DNA from 3 places in the Streptosporangium sandarakinum genome. Region 3 is predicted to be linked to each of the others. Evidence: riboswitches for the same ligand, from Rfam matches in the RefSeq annotation. Region 3 holds a riboswitch; each other region holds the start of a gene.
The links. A riboswitch is a leader RNA that binds a small molecule or an ion and turns the genes downstream of it on or off. The one in region 3 is predicted to bind cyclic di-AMP.
Positions count from the first base shown of each region.

Region 1: it holds a riboswitch for cyclic di-AMP, as region 3 does, so the genes downstream of both, ACQP10_RS13990 (CHAP domain-containing protein) here and ACQP10_RS31465 (C40 family peptidase) in region 3, are expected to answer to the same signal.
Region 2: it holds a riboswitch for cyclic di-AMP, as region 3 does, so the genes downstream of both, ACQP10_RS18320 (glycoside hydrolase family 25 protein) here and ACQP10_RS31465 (C40 family peptidase) in region 3, are expected to answer to the same signal.

Region 1 covers NZ_CP192034.1:3,034,324-3,040,926, reverse strand. Annotated here, with positions in the region: gene ACQP10_RS14005 (sensor histidine kinase) at 1-683, shown strand, start outside; gene ACQP10_RS14000 (DUF6716 putative glycosyltransferase) at 1,078-2,277, opposite strand; gene ACQP10_RS13995 (hypothetical protein) at 2,289-3,326, opposite strand; cyclic di-AMP (ydaO/yuaA leader) riboswitch at 3,829-3,966, shown strand; gene ACQP10_RS13990 (CHAP domain-containing protein) at 3,985-4,665, shown strand; gene ACQP10_RS13985 (ABC transporter substrate-binding protein) at 5,268-6,603, shown strand, end outside.
Region 2 covers NZ_CP192034.1:3,960,574-3,967,176, reverse strand. Annotated here, with positions in the region: gene ACQP10_RS18330 (BTAD domain-containing putative transcriptional regulator) at 1-1,655, shown strand, start outside; gene ACQP10_RS18325 (cytochrome P450) at 1,853-3,052, shown strand; gene ACQP10_RS18320 (glycoside hydrolase family 25 protein) at 3,056-3,805, opposite strand; cyclic di-AMP (ydaO/yuaA leader) riboswitch at 3,817-3,964, opposite strand; gene ACQP10_RS18315 (hypothetical protein) at 5,040-5,393, shown strand; gene ACQP10_RS18310 (ArsR/SmtB family transcription factor) at 5,421-6,392, opposite strand; gene ACQP10_RS18305 (MFS transporter) at 6,522-6,603, shown strand, end outside.
Region 3 covers NZ_CP192034.1:6,840,653-6,847,255, reverse strand. Annotated here, with positions in the region: gene serA (phosphoglycerate dehydrogenase) at 1-552, shown strand, start outside; gene ACQP10_RS31465 (C40 family peptidase) at 1,072-1,794, opposite strand; cyclic di-AMP (ydaO/yuaA leader) riboswitch at 1,782-2,019, opposite strand; gene ACQP10_RS31460 (3-isopropylmalate dehydrogenase) at 2,162-3,208, shown strand; gene ACQP10_RS31455 (branched-chain amino acid aminotransferase) at 3,388-4,482, shown strand; gene ACQP10_RS31450 (O-methyltransferase) at 4,676-5,329, opposite strand; gene cimA (citramalate synthase) at 5,625-6,603, shown strand, end outside.

The sequences.
Region 1 (6,603 bases), 3.8 Mb from region 3:
GGTTCGCCGCCGACGCCTCCCACGAACTGCGCAGCCCGGTCACGGCCCTGCGGACCCAGCTCGACCTGGCGATGTCCGATCCCGAACCGGACACCGACGCGACGCTCGAGGGGCTGGACCGCGCTATCGATCGGCTCCAACTGCTGGTGGACGACCTGCTGGCGGTGATCCGGCTGGACGCCACCGCGCCGGCCGGCCACGAGCGGATCGACCTGGGCGAGCTGGTCCGCGCCGAGCTGGACCGCCGCCCCGACGAGATCACCCGCGACCTGGCGGCGGGCGCGCTGGTCGAGGGCGACCGGCTTCAGCTGGCCCGGGTGCTGACCAACCTGGTGGACAACGCGCTGCGGCACGCCGAGCACGAGGTGCAGGTGAAGGTCCGCCCCGACGCCGACTCGGGGCACGCGGTGCTGGAGGTCGTCGACGACGGCGGCGGCATCCCGGAGGCCGACCGGGAGCGGGTGTTCCAGCGGTTCGTCCGGCTGAAGGAGGGCCGAGAGCGCGACGCGAGCGGCAGCGGGCTGGGCCTGCCGATCGCCCGGGAGATCGCCGAGGGCCACGGCGGCAGCCTGAACATCGCCGACTGCGAACACGGCGCCCGTTTCGTCCTACGAATCCCCCTACTGCCAGGAGACACCGGTCCGACAGAGGAGCCCACGAGGGAACGCCAGTGTCTGGACTGAGGAGCCCCAAGGGAACGCCGATGTCTGGACCGCGAGGGGGCGCCGGTGTCTGGACCGAGGAGAGAGCGAGCGCAGCGAGCGAACGACGAGGGAAGACACCGGACTCAAGCCCCCGAGCCGCGACGCACAGCGTCGCCATCAACACAGCGAGGGGGCGCCGGTGTCTGGACTGAGGAGAGAGCGAGCGCAGCGAGCGAACGACGAGGGAAGACACCGGGTCTGAGCCCCCGAGCCGCGACGCACAGCGTCGCCATCAACACAGCGAGGGGGCGCCGGTGTCTGGACTGAGGAGAGAGCGAGCGCAGCGAGCGAACGACGAGGGAAGACACCGGGCTTGAGCCCCCGAGCCGCGACGCGCAGCGTCGCCATCAACACAACCCCGAGCCGCGACGCGCTAGCGTCGCCATGAGTACGAGATCTTGAGGTAGCGGTTCATCCTGCGCCGGGCGCGGCGGCCGGCGCGCAGCACCCTGGGTGGGACCTCCACGCGCAGCCGGGCGCGGCGGCGGGCGGCGGCGTACGCCGGCCCGTCGAGCAGGGAGCGGGCCGGCACCAGGCGTCCCGATCGGGCCCTGCCGACCAGGGTGACCAGGTGGGAGGTCCAGTCGTCCAGGCCGCCGGGGTGGAAGTAGTTGGCCCGGCACCACTCCTCGTCCGGGGTGAGGAAGCGCCCATCGGCCAGATCGTCGAGGGTGCCGAGCAGCCCGCTCCCCTCGAAGACGAGGTTGATCGTCTCGGCGCCCACCCCGAAGTCCGACAGCACCAGCAGCGGCACGGAGCAGGCGATCGCCTCCAGCGCGGCGGTCGAGCTGACCGTGACGAATCCCGCCGCGCGGGCGAGGTGGTCGTGCATCGGGCCGGCCTCGAACCGCACGGCGTCGGCGGGGACCGTGCCCCGTTCGGCCAGCTCCCGCCACAGCCGCCGGTAGGGGTGCCGCTCGGCGTGGGTCTGGCGCTCGTCGTCCAGGGCGCGGAGCTTGACCACGACGTCCAGGTCCGGCCGCCGCCTGGCCAGTTCGGCCAGGGACAGCAGGATCCGCTCCCGGTCCTCCCTGCGCCTGGGCACCTTGGCCTGGGCGGCGAACACCACGCGGTCGCGCGGACCGGAGGCGGGCGGTGCCTGGCCCGCGGGCAGGAACGGCAGCCGGGCCAGTCCGACCGCGCCGCCGCCGCCCAGCCTCCGGCCGAGTTCGGTGAACTCCGCCACCTCCCGCCCGCTGTGCAGGACGAACAGGTCGCAGCCGCTGCGGAACAGCCACGCCTTCTCGGTGGCCGGGACGGAGATGCCCGGCAGCCCGGAGACGAACACCGGTCTCGGCGAGAGGCCGGCGAGCACCTCGGCGACCAGCACGTCCACCACCGGGCCGGTGCAGGCGGCCAGCACCGCGTCGGGTCGCAGCCGTTCGGCCGCCCGGCGCAGCGCCCGCGCCGACAGCACCGGCGGGTCGGCGGCCACGCCGGTGACGGCCGCGCGGATCTGCGCCGGTGAGGGCGCGATGGGGGTACGGATCACCGCCAGCTCCGCCGTACAGCCGCCGGGAAGGTCCGCGAGCAGGTGGGCGGCCCACTTCAGGTAGGAATCCGAGTCGGCCACGGCCAGGACCTTCACCTTGTGACTCCGGTGTCGTGATGGGCGAACATCGACAGGTGTGAGCGGAGGGAGGGCGCGGCCTGAGCGGTCCACCACTCGTCGGGGACGTCCACCGCCTCCACGGTGACGCCCCGGGACGCCAGCAGGACCCGCAGCGAGGTGACGGCGGTGGACGGCAGGCTGAGCACCCGCTGCCCCGGGTCCAGTCCCCGCAGGGTCATCTCGGCGGGGATCCCGGCGTCGTAGACGGTGACGCCGGGCTGTGCGCCGACCCGTTCGAGGTCGCCCGGGTCCTCCCGGCGGTGCGGGAAGTAGGCCACCGGGCCGGCCGCTCCCACCGCGGCGAGCCAGGCGAGATAGCGGTCGCGGTGGATCAGGCCGTTGCGCACCAGCGAGGTGCCGAGGACGACCGTGGGCTCCTGCGGCCGGGGCCGGCGCGGGGGCTGGGCGCGCAGCCAGGCGAAGTCGTGGACGACCAGTTCGGTCCCCCTGCCGCGTACGGCGCGCCCCAGGTCGTCCGGGACGGGCAGTGCGGTGAAGACCGTCAGCCGGCCCGACCGGGCGGCCGCGCGCAGCCGCAGGCCGGCCGCCGCGCCGAGGGCGGAGCGCAGCGGGCCCGCGGCGGCCCGGGCCCGCAGCAGTGGTTTGCCGGGCGGCCCGGCGAGCAGTTCCAGGAGCCTGATCGTGGCCAGCCCGTCGTCGACGACCACGATCCGGCCGGGGAGGGCGGTGAGCCAGCGGGCCTGGACCCGGCCGGAGAAGGCGTCGCCGATCACCCAGGTCGCGCCCCGCCGGGGCTTGGGCGGTCCGGGCGCCGGGCGGGCCTGCTCCATGCCCGCGGGGAGGGCGAGGCGGGCCAGTTCCCGGCGGGTGGCGGCCAGCGGGCGCGACCCGGCGCGGGACATCACCCTGACGTGGGCGCCGAGCAGCCCGGCGTGGCATGCCTCGACCACGCAGAGCAGTTGCAGGGGGGACTCCGCCCAGGCGACGGCCGAAGGCTGTTCCCGCGCGTGGTCCCGCCCCTCCTCCACGCCGGGCGATGACCCGTTCACGATCGCCTCACCGTAACCGGGGCGCCTTACGCGGCCGGGAACCGCGGGTGAACATCGGAACACGCGGGGATGCGCGGGGACCGGCACGGGTCTCGGAGGGCCCGGCGCGGGGTCCGCGCACCGCTCATATGACGCCTGGGGAGGGCGCTGAACAGGTAAAACAAACCCTCTTTAAAAAGATCTACCTTGAGGAAGGTTACAGCCGGGAGAAATCGTCCGGCACGCCCGTGTCCCACCGGCTCCGCAATGCGGAAACCCCTGCGCAGCAAGGGTTTCCGGCTCTTGCGAAAGTCTCGGCCCCGAAGTCCCCGATCTTCGTACCGGGAAGTCGACGATCATCGAAAACCGGTGTTTTCCCAAGTCAGGGCAATGCAAGAGCTTGCAATCGGCGTGGAGCAGCACGTACGTTCTACTCGTTCGCGGTGAGTACCGAGGTCCACAGACCCGTATCTCACCGGCACATTGCCCGACCGCGCATCATCGCAATCGATCCATTGGTCGATGAGCGCGGCCGCCGAATCCGCGGCTCTCGCGGAACCGGGGAACCAATTTCTGGGGTGAATCAGCGCCTTCGCGCGCCGTAGGGCACTTCCCAGCCCGAACCCGTCAGCTAACCCGGTAGGCGGTATGGAAGCGAAGCAAGGAGTCGAACCCCCGCATGGCCAAGAACCGCCTCACCCCCAAGAAGCACAACCTGGCCCGCGTCCTCGTGGGTGCGTCCATCGTCCTCGCCGGCGGAGCCGCCACCACCGTTCCCGCCCTCGCCGACAGCCACGTCTCCGGCCCGCAGGCCGAATCCGTCAGCAAGAACACCAATGCCGAGGCCCAGGCCCAGAGCCTGCCCAAGGCCAGCGCCCAGCGGGTTCTCGACATCGCCGCCAAGCAGATCGGCATCTCGGAGAACGCCGCCGGTGGCGGCACCAAGTTCCAGGACTGGTACGTCTCCAGCGAGCGCGCCAAGGAGACCGTCGCCCGTGACGGCGGCAGGACCCAGGACTACGCCAACGCCCCCTGGTGCGCGATGTTCGTCTCCTGGGTCGGCGAGCAGGCCGGCGCCCGGCACACCGTGGGCTGGGACGCCTACACCGTCTCCTACGCCAAGTGGTTCGCCGACAACGGGCGCTGGGGCCAGACCCCGAAGCCCGGCGCCGTGGTCTTCTTCGACTGGGGCGGCAGCAACGACATCGACGCCATCGACCACGTCGGCCTCGTCAAGAAGGACAACGGCGACGGCACGATCACCACGATCGAGGGCAACACCGGCAACGGCAAGGTCGAGGAGCGCGTCCGGCCGGTCTCCCAGGTCGACGGTTACGGTTACCCGGACTACAACGACTGACGGGCGCCTCACGGCTTCTCAGCCCCCTCCCCCTTCCCTCACCCCCTCCCCGCCACCCCACTCCTCCAGGGGCGGCGGGGGCCACCAGACGGCGACCCGGTACGACCGGGTCGCCGTCTCGGCTTTTCCCGACGCTTTTACCGGCCCTTCACCCGGCCGGGGCGCACCGCCGTGAACACCCGTCCACGCGTCCTCCGGGGCGCCCGGTCATGGGCCCGCCGCGAGCACCCGTCCACGCGCCGCCGTAAATCGCTTTCCGCCGAGGTCGCCCGCGCCACGGGACCGGGCCGGACGGTCCCTGACGTGCCGGATGGTCCCGGGTCGGCGGGCGTTCGCCGCGCCGTGCCGAGTTGGGGTGGGAGCGCTCCCAAACACCTGATCACGTATTTTGTCACCTTAATGACCATTCACCGCCCTGGAAACCCCGCGATGTAACGGTTACGTTTCGGCATATTGACGCGCCGGTTGCCCATCGTCCAGTCTTCGTGGGAGCGCTCCCAAAAGTGGCCTGCGCGCCACCCATCGCCGATCGCGTTCGTCGGGGGCCGGTTCGCGATGTCACCTCCCAATCGATTCGGGCGACCACCTGAGAGGGGTCCGGAATGTTGAACACCAAGCGGCACGGCACGCTCGCCGCCGTCGTGGTGATGACCGCCGCAGCACTGGCGGTCACGTCCTGCAGTTCGAGTGAGCCCGCCAAGAACACGGCCGCCTCGGGCGGCTCGGCCTCCGAGCCGGTGACCATCACCGTGCAGACCTTCGGCGGCGGCGCGAACTTCGGCTACAAGAAGGCCGTCGAGACCTGGAACGCGTCGCACCCGAACATCCAGATCAAGCACGAGAACCCGACCGACCGCTTCGAGGACGTCTTCCTGCCCCAGCTCCTGCAGCGTCTGCAGGCCGGCAGCGGCGCGGCCGACGTCGTCGGCATCGACGAGGGCGCGATGGGCCTGATGAAGGCCCGCCCGCAGTTCTTCGCCGACCTCGCCGAGTACGGCCTGGACAAGCGCAAGAGCGACTTCCCCGCCGCCAAGTGGGAGAACGGCATCAACAAGGACGGCAAGCTCTTCGCCCTCGGCACCGACATCGGCGGCATGGCGATGTGCTACCGCAAGGACCTGTTCGAGAAGGCCGGTCTTCCCGGTGAGCGCGAAGAGGTCACCAAGCTCTGGCCGGACTGGACCGCCTTCATGGAGGTCGGCAAGAAGTTCCAGGCCGCCAACCCCGGCAAGGGCGACCCGAAGTTCCTCGACGGCCCCAACACCCTGTACAACGTGCTGCTGTCGCAGGAGGCGCCGAAGAACGGCAACGTCAACTACTTCGACAAGAACAACCAGCTCATCCTTGAGAGCAACCCGGCCGTCAAGACCTCGTTCGAGACGGTGAAGACCTTCAGCCAGGCGGGCATGACCGCCAAGCTCGCCTCCTTCACCCCGCCGTGGAACGCCGCGCTGAAGAAGGGCGGCTTCGCCGTCATGGGCTGCCCGGCCTGGATGGTCGGCGTGATCAAGGACAACTCCGGTCCCGGCAACTCGGGTAAGTGGGACGTGGCCGGGGTTCCCGGCGGCGCCGGCAACTGGGGCGGCTCCTACCTGGCGATCACCAAGCAGAGCAAGCACCCCAAGGAGGCCGCGGAGGTCCTGAACTACCTCACCGGCAAGGAGGGCCACGTCATGGCCTTCCAGGAGGCCAACGCCTTCCCCAGCTCCATCCCCGCCCAGGAGGACCCGGCGGTCAAGGACCTGAAGAGCGACTACTTCAACAACGCCCCGACCGGCCAGATCTTCGGCGAGTCGGTCAAGGGCCTGCTGCCGGTCTTCCTGGGTGAGAAGCACGCCCAGGTGAAGACCTCGGTGGAGAAGGTCCTGGAGGGCATGGACCAGGGCTCGATCCCCTACGACCAGGCGTGGCAGAAGTTCGTCGAAGCCGGCGTCAAGG
Region 2 (6,603 bases), 2.9 Mb from region 3:
ACAGGACGCTGCGCGCGGTCGTGGACTGGAGCTGGGATCTGCTGACCGAGGCCGAACGCCGCGTGCTGCGGCGGCTCTCGGTGTTCTCCGGCGGTGCGAGCCTGGAGGCGGCCGAACGGGTGTGCGGGGACGAGACGCTCGCCGGGGAGCAGGTGCTCGACCTGCTGACCGCGCTGGTCGAGAAGTCGCTGCTGCTCGCCGAAGGCGACGGCGCGCCGCGCTACCGGATGCTCGACACCATCGGGGAGTACGCGGCGCACCGGCTCGCCGAGGCCGGGGAGACCGAGCGGACGCGCCGGGCGCACCTCGCCTGCTTCACCGAGCTGGCCGAGACGGCCGAGCCGCACCTGCGCGGGGCCGGGCAGCTGGAGTGGCTGGCCGTGCTCAGGTCCGAGCACGACAACGTCGCCGCGGCCCTGCGCCGGGCGATCGCCGAAGGATGGGCCGAGGAGGCGATGCGGCTGGTCTCGGCCGTGGGCTGGTACTGGTTCCTCAGCGGGCACCGGGCCGAGGGCGCCGAGTTGAGCGTCGCGGCGGCCTCGCTGCCCGACGAGGTGCCCGGTGCGGTGCCCGACGAGGTGCGGGCGACGGCGTATCTCATCGTGACGGTGTTCGCGACCTCCGGGCCCGGCCGCGACCAGTACCAGGCGCGGGAGTGGATCCTCCGGGCGCACCGGCTCACCCGGCGCGGCGGGCATCGCAACCCGCTGCTCGGGTTCGTCGCCCCGCTGGAGCGGATGCTGCGGGAGCCGGCGGAGTTCCTGCCCGCGTTCGAGCCGCTCATCGCCGGCGACGATCCATGGGTGCGCGCGCAGGCCAGGCTCACGCGCGGCCGGCTGCGGCTCACGCACGACGGCGACGAGACCGGCGTGGACGTCGACGCCGGGATCGCCCTGGCCGAGTTCCGCGCGCTGGGCGACCGGTCGGGGATCTCGCTGGCGCTGGCCTTTCTGGCCGATCGGCTCGCCATGCGCGGCGAGTTCGCGCGCGCGTGCGAGCACTACGAGGAGGCGGCCGTGGCGCTGACCGAGATGGGCGCGACCGAGGACGTGGTCGGCCTGCGGACGCGGCAGGCCCAGCTGCACTGGCTGCTCGGCGATGAGCGGGCCTGCGCCTCCGCCATGGCCGAGGCGCAGCGGTGCGCGGACGGGATCGCCTGGCCGGACGCGCACGTGCTCGCCGAGCTGGCGCTTTCGAAGGCGCAACTGGCGCGCTGGCGCGGCGAGCCGGACCAGGTGCGCCGGCACTTGGCGGCGGCCCGGGCGGCGCTGGGCGACGGCGGGGAACCGGGCGTCTGGCTCTGCGTTAGGGCCTCGGGCCTGTACGGCTACCTCATCGAGGATCTCGACGAGGCCCGCGCGCACTGGAGCGAGACGCTCCGCGAGACCGCGGAGACGGGGTATCCGCCGGCGATCGCCGGGGTGCTGCTCGGGATCGCGGACCTCGCGCTGCGCCGGGGAGACCACGAACAGGCCGCACGACTGCTCGCGGCGAGCGACGGCGTGCGCGGCACACCGGACCGTTCGCAGCCGGACGGCGCCAGGATCGCCGCGGAGACGCGGAGCCGCCTCGGTGAGACCGCGTTCGCCGAGGCGACCCGTGACGGCCGTCGGCGGGACTGGCGCGAGCTGGCCGAGATCACCCTCGCTCCCTGAACGCCGCGCGCGACCGCGGGCGGCCGATCGACGGGGGCCCGGCACACCGGGTGATCGCCGCCGTGACCGAGCCCGCCGGCCGGCGGCCCGCACGCGGTGGCCGTGTCAGCGGCCGTGTCAGTACGGCGACGGCCCGATGTCAGCGCGGCCGACGATGGTGGATGCCGTTGGAACCCGGGCCGAGGAGAGGAACGATCATGGAACACACCGTCACCGCGCTACCGGCCGAGCGCCGGCCCGGCTGCCCCTTCGACCCGCCGGCGGAGCTGATCGACGCCCGTAGGCACGGCCCCATCAGCCGCTACGTCTTCCCCGACGGGCACCGGGGCTGGCTGGTCACCGGATACGACCTGGTCCGGGCGGTCCTGGCCGACCCGCGGTTCAGCTCGCGCAAGGAGTTCATGCTCCACCACCCGTTCATCGACTACTCCGGCATGGAGGCCCCTCCGGCGTCCCCCGGCGAGTTCATCCTCATGGACGATCCGCAGCACAGCCGGTACCGGAAACCGCTGATGGGCAAGTTCACCGTACGGCGGATGCGCCTGCTCACCGAGCGGATCGAGCAGATCACCGCCGAGCACCTGGACGCCATGGAGAAGGCCGGGCCGCCGGCGGACCTGGTGACCGCGTTCGCCAAGCCCATCCCCGCCATCGTCATCTGTGAGCTGCTGGGGGTGCCGTACGAGGACCGGGGCTCCTTCCAGGAGCACATCGACTCGTTCCTCAACGGGGAGACGGACGAAGAGACCCTGATCACGGCCTACACCGCGACCCAGGAGTACCTCGCGGAGCTGGTGGCCGCCAAGCGCGCCGACCCGACCGACGACGTGCTCAGCGACCTCACCGACAGCGACCTGACCGACGAGGAGCTGAGGGGGATGAGCCTGATCCTGCTGGCGGCCGGGCTCGACACCACCGCGAACATGCTGGCGCTGGGCACCTTCGCGCTGCTGCGCAACCCCGGCCAGCTGGCCGCGCTGCGCGCCGATCCCGCGCTCACCGACCGGGCCGTGGAGGAGCTGCTGCGGTATCTGAGCGTCGCGAAGATGTTCATGAGGACGGCGCTGGAGGACGTCGAGCTGGGCGGCCGGACCATCGAGGCCGGTACGACGGTCGTCCTGTCGAACCACACCGCCAACCGCGACCCCGAGCGCTTCACCGACCCCCACGTGCTCGACCTCCGCAGGGAGGAGGGCGGGCACGTGGCGTTCGGACACGGCGTCCACCAGTGCCTGGGTCAGCAGCTGGCCCGCGTCGAGATGCGGGTGGCGTTCCCCGCGCTGGTCGGCCGCTTCCCGACGCTGCGCCTGGCCGTACCGGCCGAGGAGGTCTCCCTGCGCCCGGAGATCGCGGACATCTTCGGGGTGAGGAGCCTCCCGGTCACCTGGGACGCCTGACCGTCAGGCCGTCTGGCGGCCCAGGGCGCGGAGCTGGTCCGGGCTCAGCGCGGAGACGTTCTGGTCGATGGGCGACTCCGTGTACTGGTGGATCGTCCACGTCTTCCAGTCGGCCGGCGGCGTGATGGCGCCCTTGTCCATGCTGTACGCGGCCACCCACAGCGGGTACTGCTCCAGCCCCCTGCCGTAGGTCTCGGCGAAGTTCAGGCCGCTGTAGAACATCGGCGTGACGCCGGTCTTGTCCTTCACGTACGACAGCCAGGTCTTGGCCCAGGCGTTGACCTCCTCGACGGAGCGGCCGTCGGTGGCCTCCAGGTCCAGGACGAGCAGGTCGCCGCGCTTGGCGGGCTGCGCGTTCACGACGGACAGGAAGTGGTCGGCCTCGGCGATCGGGTCGTTGCCCGGGTGACCGAAGTGGTACGCCCCGCGCACGATGCCCTTCTTGCCCAGCTCGCTCCAGTGCCGGGCGAAGGAGCCGTCGCGGAATCCCGTGCCCTCGGTGGCCTTGATGATGCCGAACTGGGCGGAGCTGGCGTTCCAGTCGTACGTGGGTTCGTAGTTGGAGATGTCCAGGCCGTACGTGAGCGGATGCGCCTCCTGCTGGGAGACGTGCTGGGCGGCCGTGGCGTGCCCGGCGGACGAGGCCAGGGCCGCGGTGGGGACGGCGCCGCCGACGGCGGCACCGGCCAGGACCGTGCCCGCGAGGGCCAGGCCGAGGCGGTTTCCGAACCTGCTGATCCGGGGGTTGCGCATGGGGTGTCGACTCCTTGCTTCCATGTCGCCTACCGGGTTAGCTGACGGGTTCGGGCCTGGAAGTGCCCTACGGGCGCGCTGATGGAGGGCGTCCGATTCACCCCGGAAAGGTGGGTCCCCGGTTCCGCTGAGAAGGCGCGGATTCGGCGTCCGTACGCCGTCGGCGGGTATCGCCACAGGACGGCGTCGGGTCCGGTCAATGAAGCGGCTCTCGGGCCGCGATGACCAAAGGTATGCGCCGCCCCACGGAAAGGGCAAGTGACCTGGGGTGGAGCGGGATGCGCCGGGGTTTCCGCGGGCTCCGGACCGCCGTGGCCGCCGGGGATCCGGGCCCATGGTAAAAACTTGACGCCTCACCGCGCGGACCGGCCGGAGACCGGGCCGCCCGCCGTGGCGGCCGGGCTCCCGGGTGGTCGCCGCCGACGGCGACCCCGTCCATGACGTCCGGTCTATGGGGATTCGTGGTGTCCCCTTGGTAACAGCTCCGTAAGAGCACGCCGTTACCTGACGCGTACGGGCGGTGATGTTCGGCAGGCTGGAGGGCGGATCGGTTCCGGCGACGGGGAGGCGAGATGCAGGATGACCACGATCCGGCCCGCGGGCGCGGACCCGGTGCGGGTCCCCGCGGTCGCAGGCCGTACGGCGGGCCCCCGGACACCTCGTCCGGACCCGCCGCGTCCCCGGCCCGTCCGCCGGTCCGCCCCGCGGCCCGGTACGACGGCCCGGCGCAGAACCCCGGGGACCCCTTCGTGCACGGGTCGCTGGTGGACGCCGGCATCGCCACCTCGGCCAGGTCGCGCTCCCCGCGCGAGGAGCCGCCGCGTTCCTGGACGGGTCCGCGTCCCCGGCGCGACCGGATGCTGCGCCCCGCGCTGATCGGCGCCTTCCTGGTGGCCGCCGGGCTCGGCGTCTGGTCCTCCGGCTGGTCCCCGGTGGCCGACCGGCCCTCCGTCATGGCGGCCCAGGCGCCCGCGCCGTCGCTCGCCCCGCGCGGCACGGCGGTCGTCCACCCGCCACGGGCCGCCCGCACGCCGTCCTCCGCACCCGGCAGGGTCATGGTCGTCCGCGAGCTGAAGCCCCGTCTCGTACGGCCCCGGGCGGGCGCGGCGGAGGCGCTGGACGGCCGCGCCCGGCGGGGGAGCGGCGGCACGCCGCGGCACGCCGTACGCCGGAGGCCGCCGCGCGGGGGAGAGCGGGAACGGGGCCGGGGACCGAGGGCGTCGCGGGACCGCGGGTGGAGGGCGCAGGGCCGGGCCACCGGGAGACGCGGGACCTCCCGAACCCGCCGCGCACCCCCCGCACCCCGCACGGCCACGACCACGGGCACGGTCCGGGGTCGCCCGGCTCCGGGGCCGGGCCGCGGGACCGGGCCGACGGCGGCGCCCCCGGCGCCCCCGGCGCATCGGCCCGCGACGGTCGTGACGCCCCCGCCGGTCCCGCCGGTCCCGGCGGCCATGGCGGCCCCGGCGGCGTGGGCCTCCGGTTCGACGCCGCCTACGCCTGCCGTAACTTCCGGGAGGACGACTGGCGCCACGACTTCTGCGTCCGGGCGTGGAACGACTACCGCGGGCGCAACGGCCTCCCCTGACCCGGGGACGGTCGTGAGGGCATCGGCTCAGCGCGGCTGCCCGGAGAGGAGGGTCTCGGCCGCCTCGGTACGCGCGTAGAGCACGAACCTGCCCGACCGGTGCGCGCCGGTCAGCCCCGCCGCGCGCAGAGCGGTCAGGTGCCGCGACACCCCGGCCATGGACATACCGGTGCGCCGGCTCAACTCGGTGGTCGAGGCCGGGGCGGCCAGCTCGCCCAGCAGCATCGCCCGGGAGCGGCCGAGCACGGCCGCCAACGCCTCGGGCACCTCGGTCCGGCGGCGCTCCCACAGCGTGGCGATCCCGCGCGGCGAGTAACGCAGCGTGGGCTGCCACGGCGGGACGGTGACCGAGAAGACCCGGGGCCAGATGAAGACCGAGGGCACCAGCAGCAGCCCCCGCCCGCCCAGCCTCCGCCCGCCCGACACGTGCCGGTGCCCGACGAGCAGGGCGTCGTCCTCCCACCGGACGGTCGGGTCCAGGTCGTTGAGCAGCCGTTCCACGCCCCCCTCCGCCAGCAGCCGGGCCCGGTGCAGGATGTCGCCGTCGAGCAGGGTGCGGATGCCCGGCCAGTACGGCGCCAGCGCCACGTCCCAGTAGGCGCGGATCACCTCCGACAGCTCCGCCAGCCCGCGCGCGGGGTCCTCACGCAAGGCGGCCAGTCGGGGACCGTCCATTCCGGCGAGGTCGGCGCGGACCCGCTCGGGCGGGGTGGCGCGCATGGTGGCCAGCTCCAGATCCAAGCCGGGCGCGGTGGTGACCGGCGGCGGGCAGACGAACGCCGGGATCACCCGGGTGGGCACCGGCACCAGCTCGGCGAGCACGCCCCAGTCGACGCCCGCAGCCCGCAGCCTCGGCGTGACGGCCGAGACCCAGGGGCGGTGCAGCGGGTGCTCGCCGGGACTCCTGAGCACCCGTGTGCTCGCCACCACCTCCCACAGGGGTGAGAACGCGAACCGCGTGCAGGCCAGGTCGGCCAGCCCGAACTCCAGCCGCAGCACGCCGTACCGTTCCTCTCCACCCGCGCCCCGGCGGCTCTGCGCCGCAGCCGGAACGGTACCGTGCGCCGGCCGATTCGCTCCAGCGCGAATCGATGGAGCGGGCCGCCGGGCGGCGGCAGGGTTCGGCGCATGACGACTGTGACGACACATGGCGGCCCGGTGTTCGCCGATCCCGGCTTCCGGCGGCTGTTCGCCGCGGCGGCCGCCAGCA
Region 3 (6,603 bases):
CGCCTGGACGTCGAGGTCCGCGGCGAGATCGCCGCGCACGACGTGCGGGTGCTGGAGCTGGCCGCGCTCAAGGGCGTCTTCGCCGACGTGGTGGAGGACTCCGTCACCTACGTCAACGCCCCGCTGCTGGCCAAGGACCGCGGGGTGACCGTCGAACTGGTCACCAGCCAGGAGAGCCCCGACTGGCGCAACGTGGTGACCGTGCGCGGCGTCCTCGCCGACGGCCGTACGGTCTCGGTCTCCGGCACGCTGTCCGGCCCGCGGCAGATCACGAAGATCGTCGAGGTCAACGGCTACCAGATGGAGATCGAGCCGACCGACCACCTGTCGTTCTTCGCCTACAGCGACCGTCCCGGCGTCGTCGGCATCGTCGGCCGCATCCTCGGCGACCACGGCATCAACATCGCCTCGATGCAGGTGTCCCGCGACGTCAAGGGCGGCAAGGCGCTCATCGCGCTGACCGTCGACACCACGATCCCGGCCGACGTGGTGGACCAGATCGCCGGCGAGATCGGCGCCGACAGCGGCCGCTCGGTCGACCTGGCCGACTAGGCCGCCGCGCCGCGGGTCCCCGGCACGGCGGGGGCCCGCGAAGGGACGCCTTCCGGCCCTCTTCGCGGCCGTTCTTTGTCTCGCCATGTGAGAAATATGGACAACGGGCGAGACGGCGTTCCGGTGGGCGGGTACTGTGACAGGAAATGCGCCAGGTTCTCGTAATCCTTACCTGCCGCGGCGGGGCCTGACGGGCAGGCCGGCACCTCGCCGCGGTGCGGTGGCGTTCGCCGGCTTCACCTTCGCGTCGCGGATCCGCGACCCGGATCCGTGGCACCAGGCCCGGTCGGACTCGTGACCGGAGTTCCCAGCCACATTTCCCGCTCGCCCGTGAACGAGACGAGGCTTGTCATGTACGACATGTATCCCTGGAACCGCCCGGAAGAGAACAAGGACGAGGCCGCCGACGCGCTGCAGACCGCGCTGGACCGGCGTGACAACGGCGGAGTCCCCATCCGCTGATCCGGATAGGCGGAGGAGCCGCCGGCCGGGGATCGGGGCCGGCGGTCTCCCGCCGCGTCAGGCGCTCTTCGCGCCGTCCTTCTTCGTGTCCTTCGCGGCGTCCTTGCCGGTCGACATGGTGCCGTTCTCGATCGCGAGCTTGACGCCCTCGCGGTCGGGGCGGACGGCCCCGGCGAAGACGCTGCGCCGCCAGGAGCTGAGCTTCTCCTCGCGGACGACGTCGCCGGTGCGCGGGGCATGGACCATGTAGCCGGGTCGGCTGATCATGCCGACGTGGCCGAGGCCGCTGAAGAAGACGAGGTCACCGGGCTTGAGGTTGTTCCAGGAGATCTTCTTGTCGAAGGCCGCGTACTGGTCGTAGGTGACCCGGGGGAGCTTGATGCCGGCGGCGCCGTAGGCGCGCTGCATCAGGCCGGAGCAGTCGAAGCCGCCGTGGCCGGTGCCGCCCCAGACGTAGGGGGTGCCGCGCTTGGACATCGCCCACTTCACGGCCTTCTTCCAGGCGGGCTCGGGAGCCTTGGCAGGGGTGGCCTGCGCCGGCTCGGACGTGGACCCGGGCTTGGCGGTGGACTCGGGCTCGGCGGTGGCCGAGGGGGCGGGGGCCGGCGTGGGAATGGCGGCCGGGAGCGCCGTGGCGAGCGTGGGGGAGGGGGCGACCACCGGGGAGGGGGTCGGTGTGGCGGCCATGGCGGCGGCGGGGGCCGCGAGTGCGGCGGCGCCGACGGCGACGATGGACAGGGCACGGGGGAAAAGCTTGCCGGACAGGGCGATTCCTTCCATAAGGCCTGCCGGGTTAGCTGTCGGACTCGGGCGTGGAGGCCGCCCTACGGCGCGATGACGCGCTGATTCGCCCCAAGGAAGACCCCCGTATGCGGGCAGCAGGAAGCACGCTCACTGGAAGCGGAGCCGTGTCTCCGGCGCCCCGGGTGTTTTCCGGAAGGTGGGTCCCCGGCTCCCCGGGGCCGGACATGGGGGTGGCCCACGGGGATTAGGCGTCGATACGAACGGGAGGACGATAACGAAAGTTCATGAATCGGTCAATACCACGCAAAATCGGACAAATTGATCAAGCGTCGCATGACACGCCGTTGCGTCCGTACCGTGAGATGGGTGTTCGGCAGCCGAGACGAACCGGTAGGGTGCGTGCATGGATTCGCGCAACATTCGCCTGGCAGTCATCCCTGGTGACGGGATCGGAGTGGAAGTCGTCGCCGAGGGGCTGAAGGTCCTCCAAGCGGTCGGCGCCAAGGCCGAGACCACCACCTACGACCTCGGCGCCAAGCGTTACCACGCGACCGGCGAGGTCCTCACCGACGTGGTCCTGGACGAGCTGCGCGGATACGACGCGATCCTGCTCGGCGCGGTCGGCGACCCCAGCGTGCCCCCGGGCGTCCTGGAGCGTGACCTGCTGCTCAAGCTCCGTTTCCGGCTCGACCACTACGTCAACCTCCGCCCGGTCAAGCTCTTCCCCGGCGTGGAGACCCCGCTCGGCGGAGCCCGGCCCGAGGACATCGACATGATCGTCGTCCGCGAGGGCACCGAGGGCCCGTACGCCGGGGCCGGGGGCGTGATGCGCCGGGACACCCCGCAGGAGATCGCCACGCAGGAGTCGCTGAACACCGCGTTCGGCGTCGAGCGCGTCGTCCGCTACGCCTTCGACAAGGCGCGCAACCGCCCCCGCAGGAAGCTCACGCTGGTCCACAAGACCAACGTGCTCACCTACGCCGGAGACCTCTGGTCCCGCACGTTCGACCGGGTCGGCCAGGAGTACCCCGAGGTCCAGACCGACTACTGCCACGTCGACGCGGCCTCGATGTTCTTCGTCACGCAGCCGGAGCGGTTCGACGTGATCGTCACCGACAACCTCTTCGGCGACATCCTCACCGACATCGGCGCCGCCGTCGCCGGCGGCATCGGCCTGGCGGCCAGCGGCAACGTCAACCCCGACCGCACCGCGCCGAGCATGTTCGAGCCGGTCCACGGCAGCGCGCCCGACATCGCGGGCCAGGGCAAGGCCGACCCGACGGCCACGATCCTGTCGGTCGCCATGCTCCTCGACCACCTCGGCCTGACCGAGGAGGCCGCCCGGGTCGAGCAGGCCGTGGCCGACGACCTCCTGGAGCGGCAGACCGGCTGGACGGCCCGGACCACCCACGAGATCGGCGACGACATCGCCGCCCGAGTAGCCGGCTGAGAGGCCGCCTACCCGATTCACCCACGCGCCCGGCGGCTCCGCGAGCCTCCGGGCGCTGCTTTTTGCCCGCAGTGGCACGCCCACTGCCGACTTTGTCCTACATGCAGTAGTTTCCCGGTATCCGGTCCATCGCAGAATGGACTGAGGTGCAGTTCGACTCGAAGAGAAGGATCCCCGCCATGACCACTGCTCAGAAGCTCAGCTTCGACGTGCAGCTATCCGACCACGCCCGCACCGCGGCCGAGCGCGAGCAGGTACTGGCGAACCCCGGATTCGGCCAGGTCTTCACCGACCACATGATCCGGATCGACTACACCGAGGGCCGGGGCTGGCACGACGCGCGGCTCATGCCGTACGGCCCGCTGACCCTCGACCCGGCGACCGCGGTCTTCCACTACGCCCAGGAGTTCTTCGAGGGATTGAAGGCGTACCGCCAGGAGGGCGGGTCGATCGTGTCGTTCCGGCCGCAGGCCAACGCCGCCCGGTTCAACCTCTCGGCGGGCCGGATGGCCATGCCCGAGCTGCCGGAGGAGACGTTCGTCGAGTCGCTGGAACTGCTCGTCCAGACCGACCGCGACTGGGTGCCCACCACCCCCGGCCACAGCCTCTACCTGCGCCCCTTCATGATCGCCACGCAGCCGGCGCTCGGGGTGAACCACCCGTCCTCGACCTACTCCTACATGGTGATCGCCTCCCCGGCGGCCTCCTACTTCGGCGGAAGCCGGCCCGTCTCGGTCTGGCTGTCCACCGAGTACACCCGCGCCGCCCCCGGCGGCACCGGGTTCGCCAAGTGCGGCGGCAACTACGCCGCCGCCTTCGTGGCCCAGCGCCAGGCCGTCGCGCAGGGCTGTGACCAGGTGGTCTGGCTCGACGCGAACGAGCACCGCTACGTCGAGGAGATGGGCGGGATGAACCTGTTCTTCGTCTACGGTGACCGCCTCCTCACCCCCGCCCTCACCGGCACCCTCCTGCCCGGCATCACCCGCGACTCGATCCTCACCATGGCCTCCGACCTCGGCCTGACCGCCGAGGAGGGGCGCCTGTCCATCGAGGAGTGGCAGGCCGGCGCGGAGTCCGGCGAGCTCACCGAGGTCTTCGCCTGCGGCACCGCCGCGGTCGTGACCCCGGTCGGCGCGGTCAAGGGCGCCGACCGCGCCTGGACGATCGGCGACGGCACCCAGGGCCCGGTCACCACCCGCATCCGCGAGGAACTGGTCGGCATCCAGTACGGCACCCGCCCCGACCCCTACCACTGGGTCCACAAGATCTGCTGAGAAAGCGTCCCGGGGTGGGCGGCGCGGCGACTCCCGTGCCGCTCGCCCCGTGTCCCGGAGTCGACCCGGTACGGGAGGGCCGATTCGGAAAGCCGTGAAGAGCCCGGACCGCCGGACGTTCGTGACGTGGAAGCGGGCCCTGAAGGCGCGCCCCCGCCCGGGATTCGGGGGGATTCTCGTCAGTGTTCTCGAATCAGTTCTTCCTGATCACGGTGAGGCCGTCGGCCATGGGCAGCATGATCGAGGTGACCCGGTCGTCCGCCGTGACCAGGTCGTTGAACTCGCGCATCGCCCGGGTCTCCGCGTCGTCGGCGGTGGGGTCGGCGACCCGCCCGCCCCACAGCGTGTTGTCGGCCAGGATCAGCCCGCCGGGGACGAGCCGCTCCATCAGCAGCTGGTAGTAGACCGGATAGCCCGCCTTGTCGGCGTCGATGAACGCGAGGTCCACGCCCTGCCACGGCGGCAGCTCCGCGAGTCGTTCGGCGGCCGGGCCGAGTCGCAGCTCCACCCGGTCGGCGACACCCGCCTTGTCCCAGTAGCGCCGGGCGACGTCCGTCCACTCCTCGCTGGCGTCGAAGCAGGTCAGCCTGCCGCCGGGGGCGAGCCCGCAGGCGATGCAGATGGAGGAGTAGCCGGTGAAGGTGCCCACCTCCACCACGTTCGCGGCGCGGCTGACCTGAGTGATCATCGTCAGGAAGCGCCCCTGGTCCGGGGAGACGAGCATGTTCGCGCCCTCGCCGGTCAGCTCGCGGGTCTCCATGGCCAGCGCGTCCAGGACGTCGTCGGGGAGCGTGGTGTGCGCCAGCAGGTACTGCCCGATCGCCGGGTCGATGTAAGTCGCCTTCATGGGGGCCATTCTTGCCGCTCGCCGCGTTCCGACACCGGGAAAACGCCATGTCAGCGCGGCGCGTGTCCCGGATCGTGAGATGTATGTGTCAGATGGTGGTGGAGTACGGGTAGACTCCGAGGCACCATGTTCTACGGTCTGCTCATTATCGGCAGGCGCGCCGGCTGAAAAGGGACAACGCCGGCGCGCAGACCTCTCACGTCCGTGAGGGGTCTTTTTGTTTTCCGGGCTCCGTGGACCTTCGGGAGCCGGACGGCACGCGACGGATCGCCCGAACCCGCCCAAGGAGACTCGAATGACCGACGACCGGTTCCACGTGTACGACACGACGCTCCGTGACGGAGCCCAGCAGGAGGGCCTGAACCTCACGGTGGCCGACAAGCTGGCCATCGCTCGTCACCTGGACGACCTGGGCGTCGGTTTCATCGAGGGCGGCTGGCCCGGCGCCAACCCCAAGGACACCGAATTCTTCAGGCGCGCTCGAACAGAGCTGGACCTGAAGCACGCGCGGCTCGCCGCGTTCGGCGCGACCCGCCGGGCGGGCGTGAAGGCGGCCGACGACCCGTTGGTGGCCGCGCTGCGCGAATCCGGCGCGCCGGTCGTGACCCTTGTCGCCAAGAGTCACGACCGGCACGTGGAGCTGGCCCTCCGCACGACCCTTGAGGAGAACCTCGCGATGATCCGCGACACGGTCTCCCACCTTCGTGCGGAGGGCCAGAGGGTCTTCCTCGACGCCGAGCACTTCTTCGACGGCTACCGGTCCAACCCGGCCTACGCGCTGGAGGTCGTGCGCACCGCGGCCGAGGCGGGCGCCTCGGTGATCGCGCTGTGCGACACCAACGGGGGCATGCTGCCCGACGAACTGGCCGAGGTCGTGCAGGCGGCGGTGGGGACCTCCGCCCGGATCGGCATCCACTGCCACGACGACACCGGCTGCGCGGTGGCCAACACCCTCGCCGCGGTCAAGGCGGGCGCCACCCACGTGCAGGGCTGCGCCAACGGGTACGGCGAGCGCTCCGGCAACGCCAACCTGTTCACCGTCGTGGCCAACCTGCAGCTCAAGCGGGGCTTCGACCTCGTCCCGACGGAGTCGCTGTCGGAGATGACGAGGATCGCGCACGCGATCACCGAGGTGACCAACGTCACCCCCAACTCCCACGCCCCCTACGTGGGCGTCTCGGCCTTCGCGCACAAGGCCGGGCTGCACGCCAGCGCGATCAAGGTGGACCCCAACCTCTACCAGCACATCGACCCGGCCCAGGTGGGCAACGACA